DNA from 2 places in the Enterobacter sp. E14S genome. Region 2 is predicted to be linked to the other one. Evidence: predicted binding sites of a transcription regulator. Region 2 holds the regulator's gene; the other holds the start of a gene.

Region 1 (15,061 bases), on a different contig from region 2:
CGTTAAGGCGCATATAGAAGGCCTTAATGTCTTTCGGGTAGTTTTTAACGACAACCGGCGCTTTGAAATGTTTCTCGGCCAGATAGCGTTCGTGCTCAGACGCCAGGTCAACGCCCCAGTAAACCGGGTTCTCGAACGTCTCACCGCATTTCTCGAGGATCGCCACCGCGTCGGTATAGTCCACCTGCGCAAAGTCGGCAGAGACGAAACGCTCCAGACGCGCTACAGCATCGCTGTCTACACGTTCTGCGAAGAATTTCATGTCGTCAGGACGCTCTTCCAGCACCGCTTTGAAGACATACTTCAGCATGGCTTCTGCCAGGCCAGCGACATCGTCGAGGTTGGCGAACGCCACTTCAGGCTCCAGCATCCAGAATTCCGCCAGGTGACGACTGGTGTTGGAGTTTTCGGCGCGGAATGTTGGGCCAAAGGTGTAGATCTTAGACAGCGCACAGGCGTACGTTTCGCCGTTGAGCTGACCAGATACCGTCAGGAAGGCTTCTTTACCAAAGAAGTCTTTGTCATAGTCCACTTTACCTTCAGGCGTACGCGGCAGGTTTTCCATGTCCAGCGTCGAGACGCGGAACATCTCACCCGCACCTTCCGTATCGGAGGCGGTGATCAGCGGGGTAGACACCCAGAAGTAACCCTGCTCATCGAAGAAACGATGCAGCGCCTGCGCCAGCGTATGACGCACGCGCGCCACCGCACCAATCAGGTTGGTACGCGGACGCAGGTGGGCGACTTCACGCAGATATTCGATGCTGTGGCGTTTTGCCGCCATCGGATAGGTGTCAGGATCTTCAACCCAGCCGGTGACTTCAATCGCAGTGGCCTGAATTTCGAAGCTCTGGCCCTGACCCGGTGAAGCCACAACCACGCCGGTAACAATGACGGAGCAACCCGTTGTCAGTCGCAGAACGTCATCATTGTAATTGGGCAGAGAATTATTAATGACGGCCTGTACAGGATCAAAGCAGGAACCGTCATAGACGGCGAGGAAGGAGATGCCAGCTTTAGAATCTCGGCGGGTACGCACCCATCCGCGCACGGTGACTTCCTGGTCAACGGCGACACGGCCCTGGAGTACGTCGGCTACAGGCACAACGCTCATAATATTCTCTCTGTTAATAGTCGGAAAAAATAAACACTTGTCCACCCTTATGGGGGGATATCTATGTTACCTGCCATCCGCTATCAGACAAGTAAATTTCGCAGTCAAAAGAGAAGAATTAAGAAATAAATAAGAAGAAGGGAGCCATAAAGGCTCCCGTAAGCGCTTAACTGGCTTTTTTGATCAAGGGGAGATCGAACGCTTTGCGCAATGCGCGGACAAACGCTTTGTCATGGCAGATTGTTTTACCCGGGCTGTCGGAGAGTTTCGCCACCGGCTTGCCGTTACATTCCACCAGTTTGATGACGATATTCAGAGGTTTTACCTGAGGTATATCGCAGGTCAGACGGGTACCAATCCCGAAGCTCAGGTTCACACGGGTGTTGAAATGACGATAGAGGTCGACCGCTTTCGCAAGGTCGAGATTATCCGAGAAGACCAGCACCTTGCTCATCGGGTCAATGCCGAGTTTTTCGTAATGGGCAATGGCTTTCTCGCCCCATTCAACCGGATCCCCGGAGTCGTGGCGTAACCCCTGGTAACGTTCAGCGAACTCGGGACCAAAGTCGCGCAGGAAGGCATCCATCGTAATACAGTCGGTGAGGGCGATCCCGAGCTGATTCGGGTACTCCTCAAGCCATGCGGCCAGCGCCGCGCGCTGGCTATTAGCCAGATCGGGACTGATCTGCTGATGCGCCTGGAACCACTCGTGTGCCTGGGTGCCCATTGGCGTCAGGCTGAGGCGTCGTGCCAGATCGTAGTTACTGGTGCCCACGAACCACGGCTCCCGCTGCAGACGTTTAACGATGGCCTCCTGAACGTCACGTGAGAAACGGCGACGCGTGCCAAAGTCCATCAGGCGGAAGCGGGACATGTCCAGCCCTTCGGTCAGCGTGGAGAAGGCTGCGAGTTTATTTTCCAGCGCGGCGACCGCCTGCTCGACGCCTTTTTCCGGCGAACGGTAGCGGTGAGCCAGTTCACTGATCACCGCCAGAAGCGGCACTTCCCACATGATCACTTCCCGCCACGGACCTTCAAGGCGAATATCCAGCTTGCCGTTATCGTTAATCACGGTGACCTGCTCCGGCTTATAGCGGAAATCGCGCAGCCAGTTCAGATAGTCGGCTTTGAAGAAAGGCAGGCCAGAAAGCCACTGATATTCCTCGTCCTGCAGCGTCAGATGCTGCATAGCATCGACCTGTTCACGAATGGCGTCTGCGTAGATACCGAGCAAGTCGTCGCCACGACAGCGGAATTCCGCCGCGACGTGAACGTCATAGTAATGGTGGAAAACGGCTTGCTGCATATGCAGTTTATACGCGTCGGTATCCAGCAACGTATGCAGAACTGGAGAAGCGAATTGAGTCATAGGTGCGCAGTAGCATCCTCTCACAGGAGCGTTTAGTACAATAAACAACTCCGGAGTATACCTTGTTTAGTGATTTATTGAACCCCGATCACAACATAAGCGCGTTTTATGGTCGAGGGCATTTTGTGCCCCGTGTTATACAAATGTAGCAAAAAAAGGTTTTGACCCTGAAAAGATGAACATTCTGCATAGCGCGATTTGCGCAACAGGAATATATTGAAACGTTACTCGACAAACGATGCATAAGGTTTTCTATGACACAACAGCCACAAGCCAAATACCGCCACGACTACCGTGCGCCGGATTACCTGATTAGCGAAATCGATCTGACTTTTGACCTGGATGCCACTAAAACCGTTGTCACGGCGGTGAGCCAGGTGACGCGCCATAGCGCAACTGCGGTGCCGCTGCGTCTGGATGGTGAAGACCTGACGCTGGTCTCCCTGCATATTAATGATGAAGCCTGGTCAGACTATAAAGAAGAAAACAACCAGCTGGTCATCGACAACCTGCCGGAACAGTTTACGCTGCGCATCGTGAATGAAATCAGCCCAGCCGCCAACACCGCGCTGGAAGGGCTTTACCAGTCGGGCGTGGCGCTGTGTACCCAGTGTGAAGCGGAAGGGTTCCGCCACATAACCTGGTATCTCGATCGTCCGGACGTCCTGGCGCGCTTCACCACCAAAATCATCGCCGATAAAACCCTGTATCCCTTCCTGCTCTCTAACGGTAACCGCGTAGGCGAAGGCGAGCTGGAGAATGGCCGTCACTGGGTGCAGTGGCAGGATCCCTTCCCGAAACCGTGCTACCTGTTTGCGCTGGTGGCGGGGGACTTCGACGTGCTGCGCGACACCTTCAAAACGCGCTCAGGCCGCGAGGTGGCGCTGGAGCTGTTTGTTGACCGCGGCAACCTTGACCGCGCGCCGTGGGCGATGACCTCACTCATCAACTCTATGAAGTGGGACGAGGAGCGCTTCGGCCTCGAATATGACCTCGACATCTATATGATCGTCGCCGTCGATTTCTTCAACATGGGCGCAATGGAGAACAAAGGCCTTAACGTCTTTAACTCCAAATACGTGCTGGCGCGTACCGATACCGCAACGGACAAAGACTACCTTGATATCGAACGCGTTATCGGCCACGAATATTTCCACAACTGGACTGGTAACCGCGTCACCTGCCGCGACTGGTTCCAGCTGAGCCTGAAAGAGGGCCTGACCGTCTTCCGCGATCAGGAGTTCAGCTCCGATCTGGGTTCACGCGCGGTGAACCGCATCAACAACGTGCGTACCATGCGCGGCCTGCAGTTTGCGGAAGATGCCAGCCCAATGGCGCACCCGATCCGCCCGGATAAAGTCATCGAGATGAACAACTTCTACACCCTGACGGTGTACGAGAAGGGTGCTGAAATTATCCGCATGATCCACACCCTGCTGGGCGAGGAGAACTTCCAGAAAGGGATGCAGCTGTACTTCGAGCGTCATGACGGCAGCGCGGCCACCTGCGACGATTTTGTGCAGGCGATGGAGGATGCCTCTAATGTCGATCTCTCTCACTTCCGCCGCTGGTACAGCCAGGCCGGGACGCCGGTTGTCACCGTCAAAGACGATTACAATCCGGAAACCGAGCAGTACACCCTGACCATCAGCCAGCGCACGCCGCCGACGGCGGAGCAGGAAGAGAAATATCCGCTGCATATTCCGTTCAGCATTGAGCTGTACGATAACGAAGGCAAAGTCATCCCGCTCCAGAAGGGCGGTCACCCGGTACATCACGTGCTGAACGTGACCCAGGCCGAGCAGACCTTTATCTTCGATAACGTCTACTTCCAGCCGGTGCCTGCGCTGCTGTGCGAATTCTCCGCGCCGGTGAAGCTGGAATACAAGTGGAGCGATCAGCAGCTGACGTTCCTGATGCGTCACGCGCGTAACGACTTCTCCCGCTGGGACGCGGCGCAAAGCCTGCTGGCGACCTACATTAAGCTCAACGTAAACCGTCATCAGCAGGGCCAGCCGCTGTCGCTGCCTGTTCATGTGGCTGACGCGTTCCGCGCGATCCTGCTGGATGAGAAGATTGACCCGGCCCTGGCCGCTGAAATTCTGACCCTGCCGTCAGCGACTGAAATCGCCGAGCTGTTTGACATCATCGACCCGATTGCCATTGTGGCGGTGCGTGAAGCGCTGACCCGTACGCTGGCTGCTGAGCTGGCCGATGAGTTCCTGGCTATCTATAACGCCAACAAGCTTGACGCTTATCGCGTTGAGCACGCGGACATTGGTAAACGTTCTCTGCGCAATACCTGCCTGCGCTATCTGGCGTTTGGTGAAACCGAGCTGGCGAACACTCTGGTGAGCAAGCAGTACCACGAAGCGGATAACATGACCGACGCCCTGGCGGCGCTGGGTGCAAGCGTTGCCGCTGAACTGCCGTGCCGTGATGCGTTAATGCAGGAGTACGACGACAAGTGGCATCAGGATGGCCTGGTGATGGACAAATGGTTCATCCTGCAGGCGACCAGCCCGGCGGCCGATGCGCTCATCAACGTGCGCAGCCTGCTGAAGCATCGCTCCTTTACCCTGAGCAACCCAAACCGCGTGCGCTCTCTGATTGGCGCGTTTGCCAGCAGCAACCCGGCCGCGTTCCACGCCGAAGACGGCAGCGGGTATCAGTTCATGGTGGAAATGCTGACCGAGCTGAACAGCCGTAACCCGCAGGTGGCGTCGCGCCTGATTGAGCCGCTGATCCGTCTGAAACGCTACGATGCGAAGCGTCAGGCGAAGATGCGTGCCGCGCTTGAGCAGCTGAAAGGGCTGGAGAACCTGTCTGGCGATCTGTACGAGAAGATTGCTAAGGCACTGGCCTGATTTAAAAATGCCGGTGGGCAGGTAAAAGAAAAACGGCAACCTCGGTTGCCGTTTTTAGTGTTTTCTCCCCGTGGGAGAGGGCCGGGGTGAGGGCATCAGGCATTAGCCTTGGCTCGCTGTAACTCGGTCCCCCCGCGCTTCATCACCCGATCCAATACCTCAGCTTCCAGCTCTGCCAGCCTTGCTGAGCCCACGCGGCGAGGGCGCGGAAGATCCACCGTCAGATCCAGACCTATTTTCCCGTCCTCAATTAGCAGCACCCGATCAGCCATCGCGACGGCCTCGCTCACGTCATGTGTCACCAGCAGTACCGTAAAGCCGTGCGCCTGCCACAGGGATCCAATCAAATCCTGCATTTCGATCCGCGTCAGGGCGTCGAGCGCGCCGAGCGGTTCATCAAGTAACAGCAGGCCCGGACGGTGAATCAACGCCCGCGCCAGCGCCACGCGCTGCTTCTGCCCACCCGAGAGGGCGGCAGGCCATTCACCCGCACGATTTTCCAGCCCAACGGCGGCCAGCGCCTGGCGGGCTTCATCCCGCCAGCTGCCCTTAAGCCCGAGCCCGACATTGTCGATAACCGTTTTCCACGGCAGCAGGCGTGCATCCTGAAACATCATGCGGGTATCGTCCTGAATATTCGCAAGTGGCGTCGTTCCTGCCAGAATGTCACCGCCGTTGGGGGATTCCAGTCCGGCCAGAAGCCGTAGCAGGGTACTCTTGCCGCCGCCGCTGCGCCCGACAACGGCCACAAATTGTCCGGCGGGAATATGCAGATCCAGCCCGTTAAGAATGGTGTTTTCGCCGTAGCGTTTGGTCACGCCGTTCAGCAGTAACGGCGTTCCCTGGTTCAGTCGTGCAGTATTCATGCTTTCGCCTCCTGAAGGGTATAGGCCGGGTTCCAGCGCAGCCAGCTGCGCTCCAGCCACTGGGCGCTGACGTCGGCGAGCTTGCCGAGCAGGGCATACAGAATGATGGCAACCACCACCACGTCCGTTTGCAGGAATTCGCGGGCGTTCATCGCCAGGTAACCAATGCCTGAGTTGGCCGAGATGGTCTCCGCCACAATCAGCGTCAGCCACATCAGGCCGAGCGCAAAACGCACCCCGACCATAATGGAGGGCAGGGCGCCCGGCAGAATCACGTGAATAAAGAGAGAAAAACCCGATAAGCCATAGCTGCGCGCCATCTCCACCAGACCGCGATCGATGTTGCGGATGCCGTGCCAGGTGTTGATGTAAATCGGGAACAGCGTGCCCAGCGCCACGAGGAAGATCTTGGCGCTCTCATCAATGCCAAACCACAGGATAACCAGCGGGATCAGCGCCAGATGCGGTACGTTACGCAGCATCTGAATGGAGGTATCCAGCAGCCGCTCGCCCCAACGGGAAAGGCCGCTGATCAGGCCCAGAACCAGACCGATGCTGCCGCCGATGGAAAACCCAATCACGGCGCGCCAGGAGCTGATCGCCAGATGCTGCCACAGCTCTCCGCTGACGCTCAGCGACCAGAACGCCTCAACGACGCCCTCCGGAGAGGGCAGAATGCGGCTCGACAGCCAGCCGGTGGACGACGCGAGCTGCCAGAGAGCCACAATGCCGACGGGTAAAAACCACGGCGCGGCGCGCAGCAGCCATTTTTGGGAGGTGGCAGACATGGTCGCTCCTTAGCTCTGCGCGGCTTTGCGGGGAATAAACTCGTTCGCCACGGCTTCGCCCTGAAGCTGAAGCCGCTGCGGCTGCGGAATCTCCGGGATGGCGACATCCAGATGCGGGAATAACAGCTCGCCCACCTTGTACGCCTCTTCCAGATGCGGATAACCGGAGAGAATAAAGCTGTCGATACCCAGGTCTGCGTATTCATTAATCCGGGCGGCTACGGTCGGTCCGTCGCCGACCAGCGCCGTGCCCGCACCGCCGCGCACCAGGCCAACGCCCGCCCACAGGTTCGGGCTGATCTCCAGGTTCTCGCGCTTGCCGTTGTGCAGGGACGCCATTCGGTGCTGTCCGACGGAGTCGGTTTTCGCAAACGCGGCCTGCGCCTTTGCGATGGTCTCATCGTCCAGGTGGGAGATCAGGCGGTCGGCGGCCTGCCAGGCTTCTTCATTGGTTTCACGCACGATCACGTGCAGGCGAATGCCGAAGCGCACCTTGCGCCCATGGGCGGCCGCTTTAGCGCGCACCTGGGCAATTTTTTCTTTCACCAGCTCAGGCGGTTCGCCCCAGGTCAGATAGAGATCGACCTGCTCTGCCGCCAGATCCTGGGCCACATCCGACGATCCGCCAAAATAGAGCGGCGGTCGAGGCTGCTGCACCGGCGGGAAGTAGAGCTTCGCGTCACGAACGTGAATATGCTTGCCTTCAAAGGTGACGGTTTCACCTTCCAGCAGACGTCGCCAGACGCGGGTGAACTCGGCGGAGGCTTCGTAGCGCTCGGTATGGTCGAGGAACACCCCATCGCCCGCCAGCTCCTGCGGATCGCTGCCCGTCACCAGGTTAAACAGGGCGCGACCGTTGGACAGCCTGTCCAGCGTTGCCGCCTGACGCGCCGCCACGGTGGGGGAGACCACGCTCGGGCGTAACGCAACCAGGAACTTCAGACGCTGGGTGACCGGGATCATCGATGCGGCGACCAGCCAGGCATCTTCACATGAACGTCCGGTCGGGATCAGCACCCCGGTGAAACCGATTCGGTCCGCCGCCTGCGCAATCTGCTGCAGGTAGCCGTGGTCAACCGGGCGCGAGCCCTCTTCTGTACCAAGATAGTGTCCATCACCGTGGGTGGGTAAAAACCAGAAAAGATTCAGACTCATGATTTAGCTCCTTCTTTGCCTGCGGGCTGCCAGATGCGTTCGCGAATAGTGACCTGTTTTGGCACCAGGTGGTTTTGATAGAAAAGGTCAGCCGTTTGTTGCTGAAGCGCGGCGACGTGCGCGTCCACGGGCGTAATGGTGGTCGGCGGACGGTGGTTGAGATAGCTCGCGATCACCGGCTCAGGTAAGCCCATGGTTTTCGCCAGCAGGGCAATGCTCTCCTGACGCTGGGTCTGGGTCAGCGCATCGGCCTGGGTAAAGGTATCCAGTACGCCCTGAATAAATGCGCCGTTCTTTTCCGCATAAGGACGTGAGGCCAGATAGAACGAGCCGGTCTGCTTCAGCGTGGTGCCGTCTTTCAGCACGCGAACGCCGCCCTGCAGCAATGCAGCGGAGTAGTACGGATCCCAGATGGCCCAGGCATCAACGTTCTTCTGCTGGAACGCGGCGCGGGCGTCGGCAGGCGTCAGATAAACAGGCTGAATGTCAGTGAACTTGAGCCCGGCTTCTTGCAGGGCGCGCAGCAGCAGGTTGTGTGAGCTGGAGCCTTTCTGGAAAGCCACTTTATGCCCTTTGAGGTCGGCGACGCTTTTAATGTCGCTGTTTTCAGGCACCAGAATCACTTCGGCCTTCGGTTTGGGCGGCTCAACGCCAACATAGACGAGGTCCGCTCCCGCCGCCTGGGCGAATATCGGCGGAATATCACCCGTGCTGCCGAGATCGATACTGCCGACGTTCAGGGCCTCCAGCATCTGCGGGCCAGCCGGGAATTCCACCCAGGAGAATTTGGTGTCCGGGAAGCGTTTTTCCAGAAGCTGGTGGCTTTTCGCCAGCACCATGCTGACGCTGCCTTTCTGATAGCCAATGCGCAAACTTTCCGGAGCCGCTTCTGCGGCATGGGCCAGCGAGGTAAGCGCCATCAGACCTGCCAGGCCGATGCGGGTTAACGTTTTAAACATGTGCGACTCCTTGAGGCTGACCAAACGCCGGGGCCTGGATATCCCGGCGGTGCAGGGCATGCCAGAAGGTTTCCAGGGCAGTATCGAGGCGGGTTTGCAGGTTCGGCGTAAAATGAGGTTTATGTTGGTAATCGATAACCTGGGAGTCATCTGCGAAAACGCCGTGGAGGATCTCCTGCGCTTTCAGCGCGTTCAGCACCGGTTTCAGGGCATAATCCACGGCCAGTAAATGGGCAACCGTACCGCCCGTTGCCAGCGGCAGCACGACTTTGCCGTCGAGGGCGCGTTCCGGAAGCAGATCGAGCAGGGTTTTCAGCGCCCCGGAAAAAGAGGCTTTATAAATAGGTGTTGCCACAATTAAGCCGTCAGCGCCGTTAAGCTGCTCGATGAGCGTTTTCAGCGCTGGGCTGTCGAAGCGGGCGTAGAGCAGATCTTCAGGTTCGAAGTTATGCAGGTTCCAGTGGCACACTTCCACATCCAGGGCATTGAGTTTTTCGCGGGCATATTCCAGCAGGGCGCTGGAGCGCGAAGGGAATCGTGGACTTCCGGCCAGGGTAATGACGCGCATACTTCCTCCTTATAACCAATTGTTTGCTTTTATCTAACATTCATAACAATTTTCAGGAGTGTGACACCGCGCGGTTATTCCACTAAATGATTTATCTGCAATTAAAATGCGAAAAAGTGCATAAGAAATAGACGGGAAGGTAAACGATTGCGTTTTGCGCTGATTTTTTGCCGCAGGTCAATTCCCTTTCGCGCGTGGATCGCCCATAATCCCCTCCCGGTTTGCACACCGGGAATCCAGGAGAGTTCATGTACTACCCCTTCGTTCGTAAAGCCCTTTTCCAGCTCGACCCTGAGCGCGCTCATGAATTTACATTCCAGCAATTACGTCGTATCACCGGAACGCCGCTGGCCGCTCTGGTGCGTCAGAATGTGCCGGAAAAACCTGTGCAGTGCATGGGTCTGACCTTTAAAAATCCGCTGGGTCTGGCGGCCGGTCTGGACAAAAATGGCGAGTGCATTGATGCCCTGGGCGCGATGGGCTTTGGCTCCATTGAAATCGGCACCGTCACGCCGCGCCCGCAGCCGGGAAATGACAAGCCGCGCCTGTTCCGCCTGGTTGAAGCCGAAGGGCTCATCAACCGCATGGGCTTTAATAACCTCGGTGTTGATCACCTGGTTGAGAACGTAAAAAAAGCCCATTTTGACGGAATATTAGGCATCAATATCGGTAAAAATAAAGACACGCCGGTAGAGCAGGGTAAAGATGACTATCTGATTTGTATGGAAAAAGTCTACGCCTATGCCGGTTATATCGCGGTGAATATTTCTTCACCCAATACTCCGGGTCTGCGTTCCTTACAATATGGCGAAGCGCTGGACGATCTTCTGAGTGCCATTAAAAATAAACAAAATGAACTCCAGACGATCCACCATAAATATGTTCCGGTCGCGGTTAAGATCGCCCCGGATCTTTCTCCCGAAGAATTGATCCAGGTTGCCGACAGTTTGGTTCGCCATAATATTGATGGTGTTATTGCGACCAATACCACTCTCGATCGTTCCCTCGTGCAGGGAATGAAAAACTGTGACGAAGCGGGTGGGTTAAGTGGACGTCCGGTGCAATTAAAAAGCACCGAAATTATTCGCGCCCTGTCTGCGGAATTAAAAGGACGTCTGCCGATTATTGGCGTCGGCGGCATTGACTCAGTGATTGCTGCACGCGAGAAGATGGCGGCAGGTGCGTCACTGGTGCAAATCTATTCCGGCTTTATTTTTAAAGGACCGCCGCTGATTAAAGAAATCGTTACTCATATCTAATCTTTTCTCTTAATCAGACAACCAGGGCTTTATTTCCAGCCCTGGTTGTTTTATATTCCGTCACTGTTGCTTATTTAGTCATTATAGTCTTTTATTAATGGTGTTATAAACGAGGCGGCAAACAGGACATTTTTAGTACAGGACGTTTGGGGACGGGAGAAACACATGCGAATTAAACCTGACGATAACTGGCGCTGGTATTTTTGCGACGAGCATGACCGAATGATGCTCGATTTAGCCAATGGCATGTTGTTTCGCTCTCGTTTTGCCCGCCGAATGTTAACCCCGGATGCATTTTCCCCGTCGGGCTTTTGCGTTGACGATGCGGCGCTTTATTTCTCCTTTGAAGAAAAATGCCGGGATCTGGTGCTCTCTAAAGAGCAGCGTGCCGAGCTGGTATTAAATGCGCTGGTGGCTATCCGCTTCCTGAAACCGCAAATGCCAAAAAGCTGGCATTTTCTTGCGCACGGTATGAGCTGGACTCCGGCAACGGGTGACGCGGCCAGCGTCAATCTGAGCGATACCGCAGAAGAGGTGAGCCTGCTGGTGGTTGAGCCTGGCGAAAATGCTGCACTCTGCCTGCTGGCGCAGCCCGGCGTAACCATTGCCGGGCGGACGATGCAGCTTGGCGATGCCATTAAAGTGATGAACGACAGGCTGAAGCCGCAGCTGCGCGTAGATTCCTTCAGCCTTGAACAGGCGGTTTAAGCTTCCAGCTGTACGGACGTTTTCGGTATGCAGCTACAGCACAGAATTGTGCCGTCATTTCCAATTGCCGATTTTTTCAGCGCACTAACCTCTCCATCCACCAGCCTGATGCGGCAGCATCCGCAAATGCCTGCGCGACAGGAATAGGGTACGCGAATACCTGCCTGCTCCAGTTGCTCAAGTAATACCTGCTGGTTGTTGCCACGGATGACGTTGCCCTGCCAGTGAATATCTACCGCAGAAGCGGCATTCGTCACAACGTCGACCACTTCTTCTTCCTGACCTGAGCCGTACGCTTTTGCAGGCCCTCGGGCAAGAATTTCTACCTCATCACCGACGCGGATTGCGCCGCTGGAGCGCGGGATCAGGTTCTGGCCGAAATCCACATCGCCGTTATCCTGCGCGGTGCGGAACGACTGCAGCGTCTTCAGCGGTTCACCGGAAGGGTGCTTCTGGCCTTTCTCAGGGCTCACCGTGGTGAAAATGCAGCGGCTGCAGGGTTTTACGACATCAAAGATGACGCTGCCGATGCGGATCACTTTCCAGGTGTCTTCTTCCCAGGCGTCGGCGCCCGTGACCACCAGGTTCGGACGGAACTGTTCCATCTGAACGCTCGCTTTGCAGCGGCCTTGTAAATCACGCAGCGAGGCTTCGTTAGTCAGCAGGAACGGGAAACCATCGGCGAAGGAGAGGGGAACTGCGTCATGGCGCTTCACGCGACGCGTCAGTTCCGGACCAACCCAGCGCAGCTGCACGTCGCGGGAGAAGAAACCGCTCAGCCAGCGGTTAATCTCATCCGGGGCGATGCGCGCGGTAAAATGATTACCCCATACTTCCGTTGGCGCGTCGACAGCCGCAAAATCAGCAAAGCGAATCACCGCGCTGGAACCGTCCGGCGCGGTAAGGTGCAAACCGTCATGAAGCGGGGAAGGGGTAAAGCGAACCATCTGCGGGAACTGGCGTGCGGTAATGAACGTGCCGTCAGGCTCGGTGACCATAAAAATACGGTCGAAGGCGAATCCGCTCATGTCGGCCAGCGCGTGAGAGACGCCGATGCCGCGCATGGATTTCACCGGATGTATAAAAAGCCTGGATAACGTCGCCACTGCACACTCCCACAAATGAAAATAAGCCTTCAACTTTATGACATACACGCCATATTAGCTATAATGCGCGACAATTTTCTAAGAGTAAAAGTGACGATATGAATTCTCTGTTTGCCAGTACGGCCCGTGGGCTGGAAGAGCTGTTAAAAACTGAACTGGAAAGCCTGGGCGCGCAAGAGTGCCAGGTGGTTCAGGGTGGTGTCCATTTTGAGGGCGACACGCGGCTTATTTACCAGAGCCTGATGTGGAGCCGTCTGGCGTCGCGCATCATGCTGCCGATGAAGGAGTGCAAGGTCTATAGCGACCTGGACCTCTATACCGGCGTACAGATGATCGACTGGACAGAGATCTTCACGCCCAATGCTACCTTTGCGGTGCATTTCAACGGCGTGAACGACGAGATCCGCAACAGCCAGTACGGTGCCCTGCGCGTCAAAGACGCCATTGTGGACTGCTTCACGCGTAAAAATAAGGAACGTCCGAACGTCGATCGCGAAAATCCGGATCTGCGTATTAACGTCTGGCTCAACGGTGACACGGCGAGTATTTCTCTCGATCTGAGCGGCGCGGGCCTGCACCTGCGCGGCTACCGCGATCGTACCGGTATGGCGCCAATTAAAGAAACCCTGGCTGCCGCTATTGTGATGCGCTCCGGCTGGCAGCCGGGCACGCCGCTGCTCGATCCGATGTGTGGTTCCGGTACGTTGCTGATTGAAGCGGCCATGCTGGCAACCGACCGCGCGCCGGGCCTGCATCGCGGTCACTGGGGCTTTAAAGGCTGGGCGCAGCACGACGAAGCGCTCTGGAAAGAGGTCAAAGACGACGCGCAAACCCGCGCGCGTAAAGGTCTGGCGGAGTACACCTCCCACTTCTACGGTTCGGACAGCGACCCGCGCGTGATCGAACGCGCGCGCAGCAACGCCCGTCGCGCCGGTATCGGCGAACTGGTCACCTTCGAGGTGAAAGACGTGGCGAATCTGACCAACCCGCTGCCAAAAGGCCCGTACGGTACCGTGATCAGCAACCCGCCATACGGCGAGCGTCTGGACAGCGAGCCGGCGCTGATTGCCCTGCACAGCCTGCTGGGCCGCAATATGAAGGACTACTTCGGCGGCTGGAACCTGTCGCTGTTTAGCGCCTCGCCGGAGCTGCTGAGCTGCCTGCAGCTGCGTGCCGATCGCCAGTTTAAGGCGAAAAACGGCCCGCTGGACTGCGTGCAGAAAAACTACCATCTGGCGGAGAAAGCGGCGGACAGCAAGCCATCCGGCGTGGCGGAAGATTACGCCAACCGCCTGCGCAAGAACCTGAAAAAATATGAGAAGTGGGCGAAGCAGGAAGGAATTGAATGCTATCGCCTGTACGACGCCGACCTGCCGGAGTACAACGTGGCGGTTGACCGCTACGCGGACTGGGTGGTGATTCAGGAATATGCGCCGCCGAAAACCATTGATGCGCAAAAAGCGCGTCAGCGCATGCTGGACGTTATCGCGGCCACCATCGCCGTCCTCGGCATTGCGCCAAACAAGCTGGTGCTTAAAACCCGCGAGCGTCAGAAAGGGAAAAATCAGTATCAGAAGATGGGCGAGAAGGGTGACTTCATCGAAGTGGGCGAATACAACGCTCGCCTGTGGGTGAACCTGACCGACTATCTGGATACCGGCCTGTTCCTCGACCACCGTATCGCCCGTCGCATGCTGGGCCAGATGAGCAAGGGGAAAGATTTCCTCAACCTGTTCTCCTATACCGGCAGCGCGAGCGTGCATGCGGGTCTGGGCGGCGCGCGGAGCACCACCACGGTGGATATGTCCCGCACCTATCTGGAGTGGGCGGAGCGTAACCTGCGTCTTAACGGGCTGACCGGACGTCAGCATCGTCTGATGCAGGCTGACGTGCTGGGCTGGCTGCGTGATACCGACGAGCAGTTCGACCTGATCTTTATCGATCCGCCGACCTTCTCCAACTCCAAGCGCATGGAAGATAGCTTTGACGTTCAACGCGATCACCTGCGCCTGATGACCGACCTGAAGCGCCTGCTGCGCAAGGGCGGCACCATTATGTTCTCGAACAACAAACGCGGCTTCCGTATGGATCATGACGGCTTAGCAGCCCTGGGACTGAAAGCACAAGAAATCAGCCAAAAAACGCTGTCTCAGGACTTTGCCCGCAACCGTCAAATTCATAACTGCTGGTTGATTACCGCGGTCTGAAAGGAAAAATAAATGTCTTTAATTAGTATGCACGGCGCGTGGCTCTCTTTCAGCGACTCGCCGCTTCTCGATAATGCAGAGCTGCATATCGAAGA
Region 2 (15,061 bases):
GGCGGTTTTTTGCGACCCGACCAGTGAATGCGGAGAACAGCGCGCAACGTGTTCTTGAGTCAATCCTGCCTGTCGCCAGCCTGTATGGCGTTGACGTTGCCAACATTGACCCGGAGTGGTTCCATGATAAAACGTCACGCTGAACTGCGCCGCACGCGCGAAACGTACTGGAACGAGGTGTGCGTGACGTTTAACGAGTGAAATAAAAAAGCACCGGTTTCCCGGTGCTTTTTTATTAGATCTTGCAGGCGTCGCCGCAGTCGTCGTCGGCGACAATCGCCTGCGCTTTTTTGTCTGCATCGTCCAGACGTTCGGCATTACGCTCTTCGGCTTCATCCAGACCGTTAAAGACTAAGTTATCGAGATCAATTTCCATGTGGCACCTGCTCTGTTCAGTTTTTGATACTGGCACAGTATAGGGCAAAAAAAGCCAGCAATGTACCTCGCAGCACATAAGGATAATCCCTGCCATACTCAGTGCTTTATCGCTGAGGAGAGCACATGATTACACTCTGTAAAACCTGCGGAACCGCCTACGATGCCCGCCCGGACAGATGCCCAATTTGCGAGGATGAACGCCAGTACGTGCCCGCCACGGGCCAGGCATGGACCGATTTCGACACCGTCACCGCCAGCCATAGCAACAAATGGCAGCTGCTGGAGCCGCGGCTGTTTGGGATCAAAACGGTCCCCGCGTTTGCGATAAACCAGCGGGCGCTGTTCCTGCAAACGCCCCACGGCAATATCCTCTGGGACTGCATCGCCAACCTCGACCCCGCAACCAAAGCGCTCATTACCGCCCTCGGCGGCATCAGCGCGATAGCGATTTCACATCCGCACTATTACACCACGATGCAGGAGTGGGCTGCGGCGTTTGATGCGCCGGTGTACCTGCACGCCAGCGACAGAGAGTGGGTCATGCGCGACAGCCCGGACATTCATTTCTGGGAGGGGGATGCGCTGGAGATTTTCCCGTCGGTCACCTTGCTGCGTCTGGGCGGGCATTTTGCTGGTGGAACGGTGCTGCACTGGCAGGAGGGGGATGGGGTGTTGCTGGTGGGCGATATTCTGCAGGTCACGCCGGGTAAAGACGCCGTCTCGTTTATGTGGAGCTATCCGAATTATCTTCCGCTGCCGGCCCGCACCGTGACGTCGGTGGTGAATCATCTCGAAAGCAAAACCTTTGAACGTCTGTACGGCGCGTTCGAAGGGCAGAACATCCCGGCCTTCGCGGACGAGATTGTGCAGCGGTCGGGCCAGAAATATATTGCTTGTCTGAAGTAAACCACGATGGGTAAACTTTACGAGTGTGATCTCGATCATGCCTAAACTAAAACAGATAAAAGAGACATTGCTATGCAACATATCATTGAAGGTTTTCTCAGCTTTCAAAAAGAGATTTTCCCGCAACGTAAAGAACTCTTCCGCAGTTTAGCGTCCAGCCAGAATCCCAAAGCGCTGTTCATCTCATGCTCCGACAGCCGTCTGGTCCCGGAACTGGTCACCCAGCAAGAGCCAGGACAACTCTTTGTCATTCGTAATGCTGGCAACATCGTGCCGCCGTTCGGGCCGGAGCCTGGCGGCGTCTCCGCCACTATCGAATACGCCGTGGTGGCGCTGGGCGTCACGGATATCGTGATTTGCGGTCACTCCAACTGCGGGGCGATGAAGGCGATTGCCGATAACGCGAACCTGGAACCGATGCCTGCTGTGTCACACTGGCTGCGCTATTCCGACGCGGCGAAAGCCGTGGTAGAGAAGAAAACCTGGGATAAGCCGATCGATAAGGTCAATGCGATGGTGCAGGAGAACGTGTTTGCGCAGCTGAGCAACATTAAGACCCACCCGTCCGTCGCGGTGGGCCTGCGTAATAACTCCATCCGACTGCACGGCTGGGTGTACGACATTGAAAGCGGCAAAATCCTCGCCCTGGATAAAGCGACGAAAAGCTTCGTTTCGCTGTCTGAAAATCCGGAAGTCTTCTTCGAGTAATCCGCGACAGCAGGGCATGGAAGCCCTGTCAGTTCTCGATATACGGTAGTCTGCGCCGCGATCGCGACGCGGGTTTTTCCGCCGCCTTTGCCATTGCTTCCGCAATCTCTGCACACTCCGCCAGCCCCTGAACGAAGGGACGATCGTGCATCAGCCACGGTATCGCGCCGAAGGCAATGCGTCCGCGAACGGCGTCAGGCGCTTTTAAGGTGTAATCCTCACCGACGTCGGGAATCTCTTCGCCCGTGGCTTCCAGCTGTTTGCGCAGCGTCGGAAAGGGCAGATCTTTCGTTTTGAGCGGCTTCTGCCCGCGCGCATCAATAAACACGTCGAAACGGTAAACGGTCTCTTGTGTGGTGATTACCGTTCGATCGCTGCCAACGTCCAGCGCGTAATCGTCACCGAGCGTAGCCACGCTGATGATGTCGGCTTCGCGAAGCGCGAGCAGCCTGCGGATAGACTGCGGAGGGATGGCCGCATAGTTGTCGATAAATACGCGGGCGAGGCCTTGCTTAAAGCGCTCTCTGTCCCGTTCGTTGAGGTGGGGAACAATCTCCTGAACCACCTCATGCAGCCGAAGCACGGTATAGCGCCAGGCTACGGTGCGCCGCTCGCGTTTGTTCCGCTCCACCTCGTTGAGATTTTCTTCCGCCCAGGTAAAGGGGCCGTGCCGTTTACGATCCTCAAACCAGGCCTCACGAATGCTGTCCGCATTCTGCTTATGCAGGGATATTTTCTCACACCAAGTCGGGTCAGCGAGCTGAAGCTCTTTCACCATCAGGGTAAATATACGGTCGAGCAGGCCATCCGATCCTTTGGCGATCTCGTTTTCAACCACGAATTCGGTTAAGACCGACAGCGGTTCGTAAGGGATAGGGCAGTAAAAATCGGCTTCCGGCAGAATGCCCGTCCGGGACATCAGGACAATCTTCAACGCGTCGCTGCCTTTATCCAGCACGAATTTATCATCACGAAATTCACCGTGCTGCATCACTACCGCCATGGCCGCGTCGAGACCGCTTAACGATGTCCCCATAATACCGACGCGGCAGGGAGGAATACTGGCATCCATCAGACCGGACCAGGGGCTTGGGAAGAACGTGCGCGTGGCTTCGTCCTCGTCTGGCCAGACGTGGCCAGTTGCGATAACCGCAAGGTCGAAGCGTTCAGGAAAGGCGCTGTCGTTGACGGAAAGCGTGACCCCTTCTTTCGTGGACACGATATCGGTGACCTGGGCGGATTCATGGACATCAACCTGAAACCCCAGCTTTCTGGCCTCTTTCACGATTGAACGAAAGCTGTCGCGAAAATACTCGCCCAGCAGAAGCCGGGGCAGGAACTGCCGGTCATGCAAACGAGTTTTATCGACCTTAAAGCGCGCCAGATGAGCTTCGCTCTGATCCTTCAGCCAGTCGAAGTAGGTCATAAAAATGGGCGGGATTTCAATGCTCGCAATGTTCGCCAGCATCAGACGAGAGTTATCGTCGTCGTTATAGGGCATACCCACGCCAGCTTCATCGGCCTGTTCGAAAACGGAAACGGAGAGCGGCGTGCTGTTCTTAAGCAGGTGATAAAAGGTGTAAATCCCTGTGGGGCCGGAGCCGATAATCGCGATCTTCTTCATCAACACGTTTCCTGTGTTTTTCCATAGGAAAAGCGTAGCAGGAGAACAATGAAGAAAATAAGGGATTAGGAAAATTCAGGATATCAGAAGAGGATTTGCACCATTTCAGGACTGAAATGGTGCGTCCGAGTGGACTCGAACCACCGACCCCCACCATGTCAAGGTGGTGCTCTAACCAACTGAGCTACGGACGCAGAATGGTGCGTTCAATTGGACTCGAACCAACGACCCCCACCATGTCAAGGTGGTGCTCTAACCAACTGAGCTATGAACGCAACGTGTTGTCGGTGACAACGGGGACGAATATTAGCGGCACAGCACCGAGGTGGCAAGAGGGAAAATGCATTTTTCTCTCTGATTTCACGCGATTGCTTCATTACCGCGCAAAGTGAAGAGAAAGTAGCCGCCGGGCGGCGGCTACCGCGTCGTTAACGTGCCGCGCGCTGCAAAATGACCGTTGATGGCTGGCGTTGCAGGAAGCGCATTCGCATCATCATCATAATCGCCGCCGACGTCAGGCCGATGATAAAGCCCATCCAGAACCCTGCCGGACCCATGCGATCCACCACCAGATCGGTAAGCGCCAGGATATAGCCACACGGCAGACCCAGCACCCAGTAGGCGATGAAGGTGATAAAGAAGATGGAGCGCGTGTCTTTATATCCGCGCAGCACGCCGCTGCCAATCACCTGGATGGAGTCAGAGATCTGGTAAATCGCAGCCAGCAGCATCAGGTGCGATGCCAGCGTGACCACTTCCGGATTGTCGTTATAGAGCAGGGCAATCTGCTCGCGTAATGCAACGGTAAAGAGCGCCGTACAGACAGCCATGCAGACGCCGACGCCCAGCCCGGTCCGGGCGGCCGTTTGCGCATCCAGCGTTGAGCCCTGGCCCAGGCGGAAGCCGACGCGGATCGTGACCGCCGCCGCCAGCGACATCGGCAGGACGAACATCAGGGAGCTGAAGTTCAGCGCAATCTGGTGCCCGGCCACGTTCACAATGCCCAGCGGGGAGACCAGCAGGGCGACCACGGCAAACAGGGTCACCTCAAAGAACAGCGCGAGGGCGATAGGCAACCCTAACTGCACCAGACGCGTCATGATGTTCCAGTCCGGCGTGCTAAATCTGTTCTCGTTGCGAATATCGCGCATGGAACGGGCGCGTTTTACATAGGTGATCATCGCGAAAAACATCACCCAGTAAACGGCTGCCGTCGCCACGCCGCAGCCGACGCCGCCCAGCTCCGGCATCCCGAAATGACCGTAAATAAAGACATAGTTCACCGGAATGTTGACCAGCAGGCCGATAAAGCCCATCACCATTCCGGGCTTGGTTTTCGCCAGGCCTTCACACTGGTTACGCGCCACCTGGAAAAAGAGGTAGCCGGGCGCACCCCAGAGCAGGGCGCGCAGATAGCCCACGGCTTTATCAGCCAGTGCCGGGTCAATGTTATGCATAGCGCGAATGATGTGGCCCGCGTTCCAGAGCACGACCATGATCAGCACGGAAACAAACCCTGCCAGCCAGAAACCCTGACGAACCTGATGGGCAATGCGCTCGCGACGACCCGAGCCATTGAGCTGAGCGATAACCGGCGTGAGCGCGAGCAGCAGACCGTGGCCGAACAGGATGGCCGGAAGCCAGATTGACGTGCCGATAGCAACGGCCGCCATATCGGTGGCGCTATAGCCACCTGCCATTACCGTATCCACAAATCCCATTGCGGTCTGGGCCACTTGCGCGACGATCACTGGTATAGCCAGTGCCAATAGCTGGCGCGCTTCATTCATGTACTTCTGCACGTGAACACCTTTATTTTGTTGTTATTTGAGAGACTAAAAAAGCCGCCGAAACGGGCAGCAAGAAGAAAATGCAGGGGGGTGCCAGCTATTGTAGCGGGCTTTAGCTATTTATCTAGTGAAAAAATCGCCAGAAAATGCGCTCCGCTGGCAACCTCTTTTTCCAACTGTTATTGTGGTGGGATTAAACGGTGTCACCACCGTCCGGAAAAAACAGGAGTTGTAAGCATGTTTACTGGTATTGTGCAGGGCACCGCCAAAGTGGTGTCCATTGATGAAAAACCTAATTTCCGTACTCATGTTGTTGAGCTGCCGGAATATATGCTTGAGGGCATTGAAACAGGCGCGTCGATTGCTCATAACGGCTGCTGCCTGACCGTTACCGAAATTAACGGCAACCAGATTAGCTTTGATTTAATGAAAGAGACGCTGCGCATCACCAACCTTGGCGAGCTGGCGGTAGGAGATACCGTTAACGTTGAGCGGGCGGCGAAGTTCAGCGATGAGATTGGCGGCCACCTGATGTCCGGCCACATCATGACCACCGCTGAAGTGGCAAAAATCGTGACCTCGGAAAATAACCGTCAAATCTGGTTTAAAATGCAGGATCCTTCATTAATGAAATACATCCTCTATAAAGGATTTATTGGCATTGACGGGATTAGCCTGACGGTGGGTGAAGTGACGCCAACGCGTTTTTGCGTGCATTTAATTCCTGAAACGCTGCAGCGCACCACGCTGGGCGCCAAAAAACTGGGGCATCGCGTGAATATCGAAATCGATCCGCAAACCCAGGCGGTGGTGGATACGGTTGAGCGCGTGCTGGCAGCAAAAGAAGCGGCAATAATAAAGACCGTCGCAGAAGAAGAATAAAAAATAACCCCGGCTATCCGGGGTTATTTTTTAGCGTGCGACACGTAGTCCGTGTTCAATCCCACGGCTGAATACCACCTGCCAGAGCTGAATATCCCGTGCGCGAAACGCCCCCGCGCAGGCATTCAGATAATAGCTAAACATCCGCCTGAATCGTTCAGAATAGTTGTCCGCAATCTCGGGCCAGGTCTCCTGAAAACGCGCATGCCAGGCCATCAACGTGGTGTCGTAATCCGCGCCAAAGTTATGCCAGTCTTCCATCACGAAATGGGGTTCACTGGCGTTGGCAATCTGGCGGACGGACGGTAAACAGCCATTCGGAAAGATGTATTTGTTGATCCACGGGTCGACGTTATTGTCGGTCCGCTTAGAGCCGATGGTGTGCAGCAGGAAGATGCCGTCCGGTTTCAGATTCCGATCCACCACCTCAAAATAGGTAGCGTAGTTTTTCGGCCCGACGTGCTCGAACATGCCGACGGAAACGATCCGGTCAAACTGTTCGTTCAGGTCACGGTAATCCTGCAGCCGGATATCGACATCGAGGCCCTGGCAGCGTTCCCGCGCCATTTTTTGCTGTTCCGCTGAAATCGTGACGCCGACGACGCTGACGCCATAGTGCTTCGCCATAAAATACGCCAGCCCGCCCCAGCCGCAGCCGATATCCAGCACGCGCATTCCGGGCTGGAGCTGCAGCTTCTCGCTAATCAGACGCAGCTTGGCCTGCTGGGCCTCTTCAAGCGTCGACGCCTCTTTCCAGTAGGCGCAGGAGTACTGCATGAAAGGGTCCAGCATACGGCTGAACAGGTCGTTGCCAAGATCGTAGTGTTCTTTACCTACGATCCACGCGCGTTTTTTACTTTGCAGATTGAACAGTCGGGCAGAGGCGACGCGCAGGGTGTCTTTCAGATTGCGAGGGAGTTGATTTTCAAGACCGGCACGCAGCACGCTGGCGAAAAAGGTATCCAGACGTTCGCACTCCCACCAGCCGTCCATGTAGCTTTCTCCCAGGCCTAACGATCCCTCTCGCAGCACGCGTTTAAAAAAGTCGGGATGTTTAACCTGAGGATCGGATGGCGATGATCCATTGATAGTGATGCCTGCTCGACCTAACAGTTCACTGACGATCCGGGACCAGTTATCGTCCGGAACGCTGACTTCTTCTATACACGATGAACTCATAGCTTCTCCATCACCCTACTGTGATCAGAACCTTAAAACAGCGTAGACGCTTTTTTTGGTTTGTGAGAAATCTCACGGTAAATACCGCGAGGCTAGTATCCGACGTAGAACAGAGGAAGGGAGATAACCCTTGCCGAAATGCCTTCCATGGTAAAACGGGAGCACTCCGGCTCCCGTTAACACTTAATATTTATCGTATTTAATCGAACCAAATTTAGTATAGGCCTCAAAATTTGGTGATTCAATAGAAAATTCTTAGCAACCTAATCACTGAAAATTAACATGATTTCTGGCGCATTCAGGCATGTGACGTTTCAACCTGAGCACTCTTTTCATGCTCACGCTGCGCGGAGGCCTGCATGCGATAGCCCAACACCGCCAGCGCAACGGTCACCAGCATCACGCTGGTGGTGGTCAGGAGCGGCGTGGCAATCAGCGCCGAGACCACCAGGCTTGCCAGGAAGCACAGCCCCAGCTGCAGGGTGTTCTGCAGCGCGGCGGCGCGGCCTGTTGCCTGCGGGAAGGGACGCAGCGCCTGGGCTACAACGATAGGGTAAATCGCCCCGTTCGCGACGGCCATCACGCAGAATGGGATCAAAATTTCGGCCAGACCGGCACCCGGAATAAAGCCAACGGCCCAGGTCCCGATGACGCTCAGCGCATATAGCACCAGCAGCCACGGCAGCATCTGCTGACCTTCCCACTTTTGCAGCGCCGCGCGACAGCCGTACCCGCCTACCAGGAACGCGATGGTCTGCGGAACATAGCTCAGGCCGATGGCTGCCGGGCTGTAGCCCATATCGTGCAGAATGAACGGCGAGCCGGTGAGCCACGCGAAGAAGCTTGCCGAGCAGGCAGCATAGATCAGGACATTACCGCGATACGCTTTGGCGCTGAGCAGAGACGTGAAGGTAATCGGCTTCGCGTCAGCATGCGCTTCTTTTTTATGCGCGGGTTTGAGGGCGAACGCCGGCAGCATCAGTACCAGGGTAATGGCAAACAGCGTGGCGAAGATGGCCTGCCAGTCGAAATGCGCGAGGATCCAGCTGCCCAGCAGAGGGGCGAGGGCAGGCGAGAGACCCACAAGCGGCATAATGGTGGCGAAAATACGGTTTGTGCGGTTAGCCGGGTAATAGTCGGTGACCAGCGCCTGCCAGGTCACGGCCGCGGCACAGACGCCCACGGCCTGAATAAACCGCAGCACCAGCAGCCAGGTGGCATCGCGTACCCATAACATCCCCAGGCAGCCCACGGCAAAAATGGCCAGGCCCAGCAGCAGTACCGGTTTACGACCAAAGCGATCCGAGAGCGGTCCCCAGAGAAGCTGTGCGAAAGCAAAACCGGCGAGGAATAAACTCAGGCTGGCGCTGATGGCGGCAGCCGGGGTTTGCAAATCTTCCTGCATGGCGGCAAACGCCGGCAGGTACATATCGGTGGCCAAAAAGCCCAGCACGCTCAAGCCGCCGAGCCAGACTAAAAAACCGTTCCTGGGTTGCATTATTTTATTCTCCTGAGGAGGCAGGTATACATTGGCGCTGAGTGTAGGGAGTGCAAAGCCGCTTGTGAAACGCTAATATTTGGCGGGTGCATTCAAAAATTTTGCAGGCAGAAAATGTGGTCAGATTATTCTCTTGAAGTGGTCGATGCCGTTGCGCGTAACGGCAGCTTCAGCGGTGCGGCGCAGGAGCTGCACCGCGTCCCTTCGGCAATCAGCTACACGGTGCGTCAGCTTGAGGAGTGGCTGGCGGTTCCGCTGTTTGAACGGCGGCATCGTGATGTGGAATTAACGCCCGCAGGCGCGTGGTTTTTGAAGGAAGGGCGTTCTGTTATCAAAAAAATGCAGATCACCCGCGAACAGTGTCAGCAGATCGCTAACGGTTGGCGGGGACATCTTTCCATCGCGGTGGATAATATCGTTAAGCCGGAACGCACCCGGCAGATGATCGTCGATTTCTACCGTCATTTCTCTGACGTTGAGCTACGGGTCTCGCAGGAGGTGTTTAACGGCGTCTGGGATGCGCTGGCGGACGGCAGAGCAGAGATGGCGATTGGGGCTACGCAGGCGATCCCGGTCGGGGGACGTTACGCCTTTCGCGATATGGGAATGCTGAGCTGGAAATGCGTGGTGGCAAGCGACCATCCGCTGGCGGCGATGGAAGGGCCGCTGAGCGATGACACGCTGCGCAACTGGCCGTCGCTGGTGCTGGAGGATACGTCCCGTTCATTGCCCAAGCGTATCACCTGGCTTCTGGACAACCAGCGGCGGGTGGTGGCCCCTGACTGGGAATCGTCGGCGACGTGCCTCAGCGCCGGGCTGTGCGTCGCGATGGTGCCCGTTCATTTCGCGCGTCCGCGCATCGATACCGGAGAGTGGGTTGAGCTGACGCTGGAGAATCCGTTCCCGGATGCGGCCTGCTGCCTCACCTGGCAGCAAAATGACGTCTCGCCTGCGATGGCCTGGCTGCTGGATTATCTGGGAGACAGCGAAACGCTAAACCGGGAATGGTTACGGGAGCCAGCGTAGCTGGCCCCGTAAAGCGATTAACGACGGTAGTCGCGGAACGGACCGTCCGCTACGGAACGGCGTTCGATAAGACGCGGGTGAACTTCAATGGACTGCGACTCTTCGCGCTTGTTGACGATCCTGTCCATCAGCATGTTGAAGGCCGTTTCGCCCAGCGAATCTTTCGGCTGGTGAATGGTGGTCAGCGCCGGGGTGAAGAAGCGCGCGTTACGCACGTTGTCATAGCCAATCACGGAAATATCCTGCGGTACGCGCAGGCCCAGCTCGTCGGCAGCGCAGAGCGCGCCCATGGCCATGATGTCGCCTCCGCAGAACACGGCGGTCGGACGGTGCGGCTGGGAGACGATCTGCTGCATCGCGCGGTAGCCCGACTCCGGCTCAAAGTCGCCCTGCACAATCCAGTTTTCCGGCACGGTGATCAGCGCTTCTTCCATCGCTTTCATAAAACCGGCCAGACGGCCCGCGCCGGTGTTGCGCTCCAGCGGACCGGGGATCACGCCAATCTCGCGGTGGCCGCGTTCGATCAGATAACGACCGGCCATATAGCCGCCTTCAAAGGCGTTATCGATAACGGAATCGGTGAAGTCTGCGCGCGCTTCGCCCCAGTCCATCACCACCATCGGAATATGGCGATACTCTTCCAGCATCGACAGCACGGATTCCGGATACTCGGAACACATCACCAGCAGGCCATCAACGCGCTTTTGCGCCATCATCGACAGGTAGGCACGCTGTTTTTCAATGCTGTTCCACGCGTTGCCCAGAATCAGGGTATAGCCTTTCTGGAAGCAGTTCTTTTCGACCGCTTCAATGATCTCGGCAAAATAGGCCGCTTCACTGCTGGTCGCCAGCAATCCAATGGACTTGGTGTGATTAACCTTGAGGCTACGCGCAACCGCACTTGGCGAATAGTGCAGCTCTTTGATCGCTGCCCAGACGGCGTTGCGCGTCTCTTCCGCCACAAAGCGGGTTTTGTTAATTACATGTGATACGGTTGTAGTGGAAACGTTTGCGCGTTTTGCTACGTCTTTAATTGTTGCCATTAAATGTCACTCCAGACCATATCCTAAGCTCCTGAAAAACCTGAAGGTAAACGTTTGCCTTCTCTCACCCTTATCTCGCAATGTTGAATTGCGGCACGCCGGGAAAACGACACGGGACGTCAGGAGGGGGTCAATGGCCGGTACGCTAATAAATTTAGCGTGGAATTTTGTCCTATCTTGATGAAAAGGGGAAGAGGTAAAGTGGTTATCAGTATAAATCCAGGAAGATTTTTGACGTAATCTGTGCAAAAATGAGCAAGCTCACTTTTCGTGTGGGGATTAAAAGGAGAAAAATTGATGAGTTCCGATCTTAAGTTTTCGCTGTTCACCACCGTTGTTGTGCTGGCTCTGATTGTTGCGGCCGGTCTGACGGCTGCGCTGCACTGATTTACGCGGAGGGAGAGCCTTCTCCCTCCCGACTCCCCGGATTGTTACTTCTCTGGCAAAAATCTTTTGCCATTTTGTTAACTTCTCATTTTTTGTGATTGATGTCATGCTTTCCGCTTCTTTGTTCTGTGTCACCACATGACACGGCATCCGGAGTTGACGCATGAAAATCAATTTTCCCCTGCTGGCCCTGGCGATTGGCGCTTTTGGGATTGGCACCACTGAATTCTCCCCGATGGGGTTACTGCCTGTTATTGCCCGGGGCGTAGATGTCTCTATCCCTGCGGCAGGGATGTTAATCAGCGCCTACGCTATCGGCGTGATGGTAGGGGCGCCGCTAATGACGCTTCTTCTTTCGCACCGCGCGCGCCGCAATGCGCTGATTTTCCTGATGGCGATTTTCACCCTGGGCAACGTGCTTTCGGCCATTTCGCCGGACTACACCACATTGATGCTGTCGCGTATTCTGACCAGCCTTAACCACGGCGCGTTCTTTGGGCTGGGGTCGGTCGTGGCTGCCAGCGTGGTGCCAAAACACAAGCAGGCGAGCGCCGTGGCAACCATGTTTATGGGGCTGACGATTGCCAATATCGGCGGGGTGCCTGCGGCAACCTGGCTGGGAGAAGCGATCGGCTGGCGTATGTCCTTCCTGGCGACGGCCGGGCTGGGCGTGATTGCGATGGTGGCGCTGTTCTTCTCCCTGCCAAAGGGAAGCGCCGGAGAACGTCCGGAAGTGCGTAAAGAGCTGGCGGTGCTGATGCGTCCGCAGGTGCTCTCCGCACTGCTCACCACCGTGCTGGGGGCAGGGGCGATGTTTACCCTCTACACCTATATTTCACCGGTACTGCATGATATCACCCACGCAACGCCTCTCTTCGTTACCGCGATGCTGGTGCTGATTGGCGTGGGCTTCTCGATTGGCAACTATCTCGGCGGGAAATTTGCCGACCGTTCCGTGAGTGGGACGCTGAAGGGCTTCTTAACCCTGCTGATTGTCATCATGGTTGCCATTCCGTGGCTGGCGCGTAATGAGTTCGGGGCCGCGATTGCGATGGTCGTCTGGGGAGCCGCCACTTTCGCCGTGGTGCCGCCGCTGCAGATGCGCGTAATGCGTGTCGCGCACGAGGCGCCGGGACTTTCATCTTCCGTGAATATCGGTGCGTTTAACCTGGGTAATGCCCTGGGCGCCGCGGCCGGTGGGGCCGTGATTTCAGGTGGTCTGGGATACAGCTTTGTGCCGGTGATGGGGGCGATTATTGCCGCGCTCGGCCTGATGCTGGTGATGATGTCGGGGCGTAAACAGCCTGAAGCAGCCTGCGCTGCGGAATAAACAAAAACGCAGAAGGGCGAACCCTTCTGCGTGTCTCTTACGCGGCGAAGTTCTTCGCAACAAAGTCCCAGTTAACCAGTGCCCAGAAGTGCTCCAGGTAGTTCGGACGCGCGTTGCGGTAGTCAATGTAGTAAGCGTGTTCCCACACGTCCACGGTCATCAGCGGCTTAGCGCTGGTGGTCAGCGGGGTACCCGCATTAGAGGTGGATACGATAGCCAGTTTGCCATCCGCCTCTTTAACCAGCCACGTCCAGCCAGAACCGAAGTTCTTGATGGCTGCATCGGTAAATTTCGCTTTGAAATCCGCGAAGCTGCCAAATGCGGCGTTGATAGCGGTAGCCAGTTCACCGACAGGTTCACCGCCGGCATTCGGCGCCAGGCAGTGCCAGTAGAAGGTGTGGTTCCACACCTGAGCGGCGTTGTTAAAGACGCCACCCTCTGAGCTGCGGACGATCTCTTCCAGCGTTTTGCCTTCAAAATCGGTGCCCTTGATCAGATTGTTCAGGTTGGTGACGTACGTCTGGTGATGCTTGCCGTAGTGATATTCCAGGGTTTCCGCAGAAATGTGCGGTGCCAGGGCGTCTTTTGCATACGGTAGTGCAGGTAATTCGAACGACATTGCTTCTCTCCTTATTGTATTTTGTGTTGCCAATAACCACACAGATAACATGGACAGGATAGCAAATTGAAAGGGTATGCAAAAGAGGAACTTACCCTGCCACGGATGCGGCAGGGCAGGGGTTAGCGAATGGTTTTCGGCGTCATCACGCGACGCGCGCCGACGTAGTGGCGTACCCAGTAGTCTTCACTGAGAGAGGTGATCTGAATATCCTGGCCGCTACGTGGAGACTGGATGAATTTACCGTTACCGACATACACGCCGACGTGGTCAGCCGTGCCGCGACCCTGGGTGCGGAAGAACACCAGATCGCCGTTTTCCAGCTCACCGCGGTCAACCGGTGAGGCATCGCGCAGGTGGTACATCTCATTGGCGGTACGAGGAATGCGGAATTTGACCAGATCTTTATAGGCGTAATAGACGAGGCCGCTGCAGTCAAACCCGGTACGCGGCGAGCTGCCACCCCAGTGATAAGGTTTGCCAATCTGCCCCATCAGTTTGTTCATCGCGGTCTTTTGCGCTTTCTGTACGCGCACTTTATGCACTTCCGCTATTTTCGTGACCTTCGCGCATTTCGCCTTGTGGCTTTTACGCGTGATGCATTTTTCAGTAACGAGGTTAGCGGTGGTTTGCGAAGCTTTACTTTTAGCGGAGTGGGCAGTGCGGGAAGGTTTTGTTTTCGTCTTGCTGGAAGCGGTCTGTTTCGTCTGAGCCGGTGTTTTTTTCTTGTCGTTCTTAGCGGTGGTTTTTTTCTTACGTTCTGTGGCTTTCACCAGATGGTTTTTTTGTACAGCAGAATGCCGCGCCTGCTGAGAGGCGTTTGCCACTGGCGTGAAAGTGAGTGAAGTAAACAGTAAAGCACAGAGCGTGATCGAGATTTTATTTATCCGCGCCACTGGGCAGTCCCCTGATAAATGCAGGTCATCAATAATACCCGCGTGTGATTTACAAAGCCCGTCGATTCTAATCTATAAAAACCCAGAAAGTTAATAGCATTTTTCAATCTACAATCGTGTTTCGTTAGCAAGTGCAAAAAAATTCATCGTTCTGTCGCACATTTGCCCACTCCCTAAGCAAAACCCTGACCGCCGCAGGGGTAAACACCATTTGCAATGCAACTTTTCGTGACTCGGGGTAGAATGTATAAACGTGACAAAAATGTTATTTTCCGATGCCAGTCTGAACCGCTACAATGTCAGACGAATGCCGTAACAGAAGTTAAAGGAAGCAAGACATGAGCACCACTATTGAAAAAATCCAGCGCCAGATCGCTGAAAACCCGATTCTGCTGTATATGAAAGGTTCTCCGAAGCTGCCAAGCTGCGGCTTCTCCGCGCAAGCGGTTCAGGCGCTGTCAGCCTGTGGTGAGCGTTTTGCTTACGTCGATATCCTGCAGAACCCGGACATCCGCGCTGAGCTGCCTAAGTACGCTAACTGGCCGACTTTCCCACAGCTGTGGGTTGACGGTGAGCTGGTTGGCGGCTGCGATATCCTGATTGAAATGTATCAGCGCGGCGAACTGCAGCAGCTGATCAAAGAGACGGCGGCGAAGTACAAAACCGAAGAGCCGGACGCAGAGTAATTTTCTGCGCAAATAAAAAAGCGACCTTATCAGGTCGCTTTTTTTTATTCTTCGCTGTCGCCCATCGGCAGCGGCCAGCCGCCAAGACGCTTCCAGCGGTTGACGATCT

The links. Region 2 encodes PurR, which represses purine synthesis genes. Its sites were predicted from a motif close to CANGCAAACGTTTGCNTG; they were not measured.
Region 1: a site for PurR is predicted at 9,823-9,840, ahead of pyrD (quinone-dependent dihydroorotate dehydrogenase). Genes of this name have one in related genera too.

What each region holds. Positions count from the first base shown of each region.
Region 1 covers NZ_JBVODQ010000003.1:165,987-181,047, reverse strand. The annotation lists gene asnS (asparagine--tRNA ligase) at 1-1,114, opposite strand, end outside; gene pncB (nicotinate phosphoribosyltransferase) at 1,281-2,483, opposite strand; gene pepN (aminopeptidase N) at 2,738-5,350, shown strand; gene ssuB (aliphatic sulfonates ABC transporter ATP-binding protein) at 5,446-6,216, opposite strand; gene ssuC (aliphatic sulfonate ABC transporter permease SsuC) at 6,213-7,004, opposite strand; gene ssuD (FMNH2-dependent alkanesulfonate monooxygenase) at 7,014-8,159, opposite strand; gene ACZ6J2_RS09045 (sulfonate ABC transporter substrate-binding protein) at 8,156-9,118, opposite strand; gene ssuE (NADPH-dependent FMN reductase) at 9,111-9,686, opposite strand; gene pyrD (quinone-dependent dihydroorotate dehydrogenase) at 9,935-10,945, shown strand; gene zapC (cell division protein ZapC) at 11,111-11,653, shown strand; gene ACZ6J2_RS09025 (YcbX family protein) at 11,650-12,759, opposite strand; gene rlmKL (bifunctional 23S rRNA (guanine(2069)-N(7))-methyltransferase RlmK/23S rRNA (guanine(2445)-N(2))-methyltransferase RlmL) at 12,858-14,966, shown strand; gene ACZ6J2_RS09015 (ABC transporter ATP-binding protein) at 14,979-15,061, shown strand, end outside.
Region 2 covers NZ_JBVODQ010000001.1:162,804-177,864, forward strand. The annotation lists gene ACZ6J2_RS00815 (hypothetical protein) at 1-143, shown strand, start outside; gene ACZ6J2_RS00820 (hypothetical protein) at 236-376, opposite strand; gene ACZ6J2_RS00825 (MBL fold metallo-hydrolase) at 502-1,284, shown strand; gene ACZ6J2_RS00830 (carbonic anhydrase) at 1,357-1,992, shown strand; gene ACZ6J2_RS00835 (FAD-NAD(P)-binding protein) at 2,021-3,616, opposite strand; tRNA gene ACZ6J2_RS00840 (tRNA-Val) at 3,734-3,810, opposite strand; tRNA gene ACZ6J2_RS00845 (tRNA-Val) at 3,815-3,891, opposite strand; gene mdtK (MdtK family multidrug efflux MATE transporter) at 4,045-5,418, opposite strand; gene ACZ6J2_RS00855 (riboflavin synthase subunit alpha) at 5,644-6,288, shown strand; gene cfa (cyclopropane fatty acyl phospholipid synthase) at 6,319-7,467, opposite strand; gene punC (purine nucleoside transporter PunC) at 7,766-8,965, opposite strand; gene punR (DNA-binding transcriptional activator PunR) at 9,080-9,991, shown strand; gene purR (HTH-type transcriptional repressor PurR) at 10,009-11,034, opposite strand; gene cydH (cytochrome bd-I oxidase subunit CydH) at 11,332-11,421, shown strand; gene ACZ6J2_RS00885 (MFS transporter) at 11,585-12,751, shown strand; gene sodB (superoxide dismutase [Fe]) at 12,789-13,370, opposite strand; gene ACZ6J2_RS00895 (C40 family peptidase) at 13,493-14,266, opposite strand; gene grxD (monothiol glutaredoxin 4) at 14,605-14,952, shown strand; gene rnt (ribonuclease T) at 14,997-15,061, opposite strand, start outside.